Flammeovirga yaeyamensis: one gene and its partner. The protein of the gene in region 1 interacts with the protein of each later gene in a pairwise test. Links are inferred from orthologs where the notes say so. Each region holds a gene or a part of one and is shown on either strand. Other genes may lie near its edges.

What was found.
Region 2: the proteins of gyrB (region 1) and gyrA interact in binary tests that used the Escherichia coli proteins (3 or more experiments, as listed by UniProt). The link is inferred for Flammeovirga yaeyamensis from one-to-one orthologs.

The regions. Positions count from the first base shown.
Region 1 is NZ_CP076132.1:2,635,588-2,638,833, reverse strand. What follows is about bases 43-2,952. They hold gyrB (DNA topoisomerase (ATP-hydrolyzing) subunit B), read left to right. Parts: upstream 43-482; coding sequence 483-2,423; downstream 2,424-2,952. Other genes in these bases: KMW28_RS10300 (lysophospholipid acyltransferase family protein), read left to right, coding at 2,535-2,952; KMW28_RS10310 (tetratricopeptide repeat protein), read left to right, coding at 43-409. Outside these bases: more of KMW28_RS10310, read left to right, coding at 1-42; more of KMW28_RS10300, read left to right, coding at 2,953-3,246. UniProt on the Escherichia coli protein: DNA gyrase negatively supercoils closed circular double-stranded DNA in an ATP-dependent manner to maintain chromosomes in an underwound state.
Region 2 is NZ_CP076132.1:4,924,927-4,928,433, forward strand. What follows is about bases 69-3,239. They hold gyrA (DNA gyrase subunit A), read left to right. Parts: upstream 69-454; coding sequence 455-3,025; downstream 3,026-3,239. Other genes in these bases: KMW28_RS19585 (hypothetical protein), read left to right, coding at 69-339; KMW28_RS19595 (tetratricopeptide repeat protein), read left to right, coding at 3,153-3,239. In the rest of the region: more of KMW28_RS19585, read left to right, coding at 1-68; more of KMW28_RS19595, read left to right, coding at 3,240-3,507. UniProt on the Escherichia coli protein: A type II topoisomerase that negatively supercoils closed circular double-stranded (ds) DNA in an ATP-dependent manner to maintain chromosomes in an underwound state.

The DNA of each region.
Region 1 (3,246 bases):
CAATCCCCCCTATCCAAATCAATGGATTACGAAGTCAAGAATACTCTTTGACGGTGGAAAATATGATCGATCGTTAGAGGTTCTTCAGCAGGTAACAATAGATACATTACCTCAAGTAGACAAATTAGAATATTATTATCGTTTAGGTCGATCAAATCAGGCAATAAATGATACAACTTTAGCAATAAAATGTTATCTTGAGGTGCTAAAATTTGAAGGAGATAAACCAAAGGTCTATTATCCAGCAAATGCAGCTTTAAATCTAGGTATTCTTTATGAAGGCTTAAATGATAAACACAATGCTGTAAGATATTATCAGAAAGCTTTAAACTATCCTAAACATCCTTACAAAAACAGTATAGATGCGGAATCCAAAAGAAGATTAAACACCTTGAATGCAAGCAAGTAAGCACTCGAACTGTTTTTCTTGTTGTATTTGAGTGTAAAAAAAGTTAGTTTCGCAGATATTTTTTAATAAAGATATGGAAGAAAAAAAAGACAATTATTCAGCCGGTAATATCCAGATCCTTGAAGGTTTGGAAGCTGTTCGTAAAAGACCAGCCATGTATATTGGAGACATTGGTATTAAGGGTTTACATCACCTTATTTGGGAGGTTGTAGATAACTCTATTGATGAAGCCATGGCTGGCTATTGTACAGATATTTATGTTACTGTAAACGAAGACAATTCAATCACTGTAAAAGATAACGGTCGTGGTATCCCTACGGATATGCACCCTAAAGAGAAAAAATCTGCTTTAGAGGTTGTAATGACTGTACTTCACGCTGGTGGTAAATTCGATAAAGATACATACAAAGTATCAGGTGGTCTTCACGGTGTGGGTGTATCATGTGTGAACGCCTTATCTAAAGATCTTAAAGTTACAGTACATCGTGCAGGGAAGATATTCCAACAAGAATATAAAACAGGTATTCCTCAATATGACGTAAAACAAATTGGCGAAACAGACATTACTGGTACAATCGTACAATTCTGGCCTGATTTGAGCATCTTTACTCATGGGGTTTACAATTACGATACAATTGCTACTCGTTTAAGAGAATTGGCTTACTTAAATGCAGGTATTAAAATTCACTTTAAAGATCTACGTCAAAAAGATGAAGAAGGTGAATATATTCAAGAAACTTTCTTCTCAGAAGGTGGCTTGAGTGAATATGTAATGTACTTAGATAGCACTAGAACTTCTCTTCTACCTGATCCTATTTTCATGGAAGGAGAAAAGGCGAATATCCAAGTTCAAGTAGCAATGACTTACAATACTTCGTATTCTGAAAATGTGTTCTCTTATGTGAACAACATTAATACATACGAAGGTGGTACTCACGTTGCTGGTTTCAGAAGATCATTGACAAGAACATTAAAGTCTTATGCTGATCAAACTGGCTTACTAGATAAAGTTAAAGTAGATATCTCTGGTGATGACTTCAGAGAAGGTCTTACATCAATTATCTCAGTTAAAGTTCCTGAACCTCAATTTGAAGGTCAAACAAAAACAAAATTAGGTAACTCTGAGGTTGCTGGTGCTGTAGATTCTGCAGTGACTGAAACTCTAAAAACTTTCTTAGAGGAGCATCCAAAAGAGGCTAAAAATATTGTACAAAAAGTTATTACTGCTGCACAAGCTCGTCATGCTGCAAGAAAAGCAAGAGAAATGGTGCAACGTAAAAACGTTCTTACAGGAACTGGTTTACCTGGTAAACTCTCTGATTGTACTGAAAAAGATCCCGCAGCTTGTGAACTATACCTAGTGGAGGGTGACTCAGCAGGTGGTTCTGCTAAGCAAGGTCGTGATCGTATGTTCCAAGCGATTCTTCCATTGAAAGGTAAAATCCTTAACGTGGAAAAAGCACAAGAGCATAAGATCTATGACAACGAAGAGATCAAAAACATTATCACTGCTCTTGGTGTGCGTTTCGGTACTGAGAACGATGAGAAAGAATTGAATCTTGAAAAACTTCGTTATCACAAAATTATCATCATGACCGATGCCGACGTCGATGGTTCACACATTAGAACATTGATTCTTACTTTGTTCTTCCGTTACATGAAACCATTGATCGAGCAAGGTTACCTTTACATTGCACAACCTCCATTCTACTTAGTGAAGAAAGGTAAGCAAGAAAAGTACTGTTGGTCAGAAGAAGATAGAATTAGAGCAATCCAAGAATTCGGTGGCGATGAAGGTAAAGTAAACGTTCAACGTTATAAGGGTCTTGGTGAAATGAACCCAGAACAGTTATGGCACACAACTATGGATCCTGAATTCCGTAGTATGAGTAGAGTAGATATTGAATCTGCTGCCGAAGCTGATCACCTATTCTCTATGTTGATGGGTGATGAGGTTGCTCCAAGGAGAGACTTTATCGAAAGAAACGCACGCTACGCTAAAGTAGACGTTTAATTCGACAACATATATTATACTTAGGGCAACGGATAATTATTATTCGTTGCCTTTTTTACTAAACCCCTATTTCATTTGTCATATTAAAATAGAGGTGATAACAAAAATAAAATGAGTCAACACAAAGGTTGGAAAAAAGTAAAATATGAGCTCATCTATTGGGCCGTGATCTTCTTTTTAAAAGTGGCGAATCTAATTCCAAGAAAACTTTTGATGTGGAAGTTTTCTATGTTGGGTGGCTTTGCCTATCATGTAATGCCTGGCACAAGAAATTTATCCATTAAGCATTTAAAATATGCTTATGGTGATGAATTATCAGAAAAAGAAGCTAAATCAATTACTAAAAGGGTTTTTAAAAATCTTGGTAAAAATTTTACGGATATTATCCGCTACCCTTCTATGAGTTCTGTTGAGGATATCAAAGAAATTATGGAAATCAGTGGTGAAGAACATCTTAAAAATGCTTTGGATAAAGGAAAAGGAGTTGTCTTCTTAACTTGTCATAGAGGTGCATTTGATATGGTGGGATATTATATCAACCTTAACGATTATCCTTGTATTGCGATTGGTGCCAAACTTCATGATGACAAATTAAACGAATTGGTAGTTAACAATAGAAGAAGCAATCGAAACGGACGTGCTGATTTTGTAGAAAGAACAGATCCTAGAGGTTCCATCAAGATGTTCAAAATGTTGAAAGATGGAGGAATGGCTTTTCTATTAATTGATCAGGATACCAATAAAGTTCAGAATACTTTTGTTGATTTCTTTGGCAAACCTGCTGCCACTCCAATTGGTGCAGCAATGTTAGCATTAAAGGCAG
Region 2 (3,507 bases), 2.3 Mb from region 1 along the record:
TATGAGGACCGTCCTACCACAGTACAATCATCTATTTACATTACTTCTTACGAAATTAATTTAGCCGTTTGGGATGATAAAACGGTAGATGGCGATATCGTATCTCTGTTTTGGAATGGAGAAACCGTCTTAGAAGAATACGAACTCACAGCCAAAAAGAAAAAGCTGAAAATTCGTTATGAACCCGGTAAAGAAAACATTCTAATTCTTTACGCACACAACCTAGGAAAAGAGCCACCAAACACGATGGCAATCTACATAAAAGCAGGAAAAAAGAAGCGTCAGATGAGTATTAGGTCCACATTAGGAAAAAGTGGAGGAATTCGCTTCAAACGATAGAAATTAAGGCCCGATTTTCCTTTTTTTTAAGGGCGATTTTTGTATCTTGCATACTCTTAAAAGAAGAATTTTTTTCTTCTTTTTTCTTGTGTTGAAAACATATCAATAAATATACATGGCAGACGAAAATATCATCTCTATTAACATAGAGGATGAAATGAGAAGTGCCTACATTGATTATTCAATGTCGGTGATTGTATCTCGTGCACTTCCTGATGTTAGAGACGGTCTTAAGCCTGTACACAGGCGTGTGTTGTACGGTATGGCAGAACTTGGACTAAGCTATAACAGACCGTATAAAAAATCAGCCAGAATCGTTGGTGAAGTTCTTGGTAAGTACCATCCACATGGTGACTCATCAGTATACGACACAATGGTTCGTATGGCTCAACCTTGGTCATTGCGTTACATGCTTGTAGACGGACAAGGTAACTTTGGTTCAATTGATGGTGACTCTCCTGCAGCGATGCGTTATACGGAGGCTCGTATGAAAGAGATCGCAGGTGAAATGCTTTCTGACATCAAAAAGAACACGGTAGACTTTGAACCTAACTTTGACGATTCATTGAAGGAACCATCAGTGTTACCTTCTAGAATTCCAAACCTTCTTCTGAACGGTTCATCGGGTATCGCCGTAGGTATGGCTACAAACATGGCTCCTCACAACATGAATGAAGTGTGTGAAGCCATTATCGCATATATTGAGAATCCAGATATCGAAATGAGCGAGCTGACTGACATTGTCAAAGGCCCGGATTTCCCTACAGGAGCAATCATTTATGGATATGATGGAGTTAAAAAAGCGTTAGAAACTGGTAGAGGTAGAGTAGTAATGCGTGCTGTTACTGCATTCGAAACTATCGGAAATGGACGTGAGCAAATCGTTGTTACAGAAATTCCTTACATGGTCAACAAGGCAAACATGATCGAAAAGACTGCCGACCTTGTTAATGAAAAGAAAATCGAAGGTATTTCTGCAATACGTGATGAATCCGATAAAAGCGGTATTCGTATCGTATACGAACTGAAAAAAGATGCAGTGCCAGACGTTGTATTGAACCACTTGTTCAAACAAACAGCACTTCAAAGTTCTTTCAGTGTAAACAACATTGCACTAGTTAAAGGTAGACCGAAGACGTTAAATCTTTATGATTTAATCCACCATTATGTGGAGCATCGTCATGAGGTAATTATCAGAAGAACACAATTTGAATTAGACGAAGCAGAAAGAAGACTTCATATCTTAGAAGGTTACTTAAAAGCTTTAGATAATTTAGATGAGGTGATCGCTTTAATTAGAGCATCAAAAGATGGTGAAATAGCAAGAGCTGAATTGATTGCTAAATTCGAGTTTAGTGAGATTCAAGCGAAAGCTATTTTGGATATGCGTCTTCAAAGATTGACTGGTCTTGAAAGAGAAAAGATCATCGAAGAGCATAAAGAAGTTGTTGCTTTAGTAGAAGACTTAAGAGATATCTTGGCTAGACGTGAGCGCCAAATGGATATCATTAAGAATGATCTAATCGAAGTAAAAGAGAAGTACGGTGACGAAAGAAGATCTCGTATTGAATACAATGCGGATGATCTTGATATCGAAGATTTAATCGAAGATAAAGAAATGGTGATTACTATTTCTCACGAAGGTTATATCAAGCGTACTCCACTAATTGATTATAAATCACAAGGTCGTGGTGGCGTAGGTTCTAGAGGTGCATCATCGAAAGATGACGACTTTACAGAACATATGTTCGTAGCTAGTAACCACAATTACCTATTGTTATTCACTAACTTAGGTAGAGTATACTGGCAGAAAGTATTCCGTTTACCTGAAGGCTCTAAGACAGCTAAAGGTAGACCACTTCAAAACCTATTGAACATCCGTGAAGGTGAAAAAGTACAAGCTGTAATTTGTACGAAGAACCTAAACGACCAAGATTACATCAATAATCATTACCTAATGATGTTGACAGAAAGAGGTATCGTGAAGAAGACAGTTCTTGAGGCTTACTCTAGACCACGTCGTGACGGTATCAATGCTATCAACATTAATGAAGGTGACAAGTTATTCAACGTAATGTTGACTGACGGTCAGAATGATGTTGTTATCGCTACTCGTATGGGTATGGCTACTCGTTTCGACGAAAGCAATGTCCGTTCTATGGGTAGAGGTGCTACTGGTGTTAGAGGTATTATTCTTAAAGGAGAAGAAGATAGAGTAGTTGGTATGGCTTGTATTTCTAAAGAAGAAATTGAAGCACAAACTAAATCTCTAATGGTGATCTCTGAAAATGGTTACGGTAAACGTACTGATTTAGAAGAATATCCTTGTAGAACAAATAGAGGTGGTAAAGGTCTAAAAGCCATGCAAGTAACCGATAAAACTGGTAAGCTTGCTTCATTATTCTCTGTAGAAGAGTCTGATGATTTGATCGTTATCACTAAAGAAGGTATTACTATCCGTACTGCCGTTTCTAACTTCCGTATCATGGGTAGAGCTACACAAGGTGTAAAAGCGATCCGTTTGAACGATAGTGACGAAATTTCATCAGTAGAAATAGTGCCTATTTTAGAAGAAGAAGAGACTGAAGAAAATACAACTCCAGAAAACAGTACGGAGGAAGGAAACGCTTCAGATACTCCAACAAATGAAAACGATTCGAACGAAGAGGAATCTTCAGAAGAATAAATTTTCATTGAAATAATATTTAAGGCAACTGCATCAAGCGGTTGCCTTTTTTTGTATCAGATTATTTATATTAGTAACCTGAACTCGAAAATTAGATATTTTCTGAGTGTAATCTTCCATGATCAATATGAACATCAGATCTACTTATATCATCATATACTCTTTTGTACTTTTATTTCCTCTTCATCTCATAGGGCAATCAAGTAGTAGCACTCAAGAGCGTCTATTAAAACTCACCAGAATATCCATTAATGAGAATAGATGTCATGATGCTTTAAATTATTTAGATTCTTTAGAAAATGTTCCCTTATCAAAAGAAGGCGAAATGGAAACTTTTTCCTTAAGAGGAAAAGCTTATTCTCTTCTAGCACTTGAAGAAAACTGTAGAGATTCCTCAAATTTTGATATCTGTTCTGATTATGCTGAAAAAACCGTTATATGGTTTGAGAAGATTCTTAATTACACTCAAAAAGACGAACTAT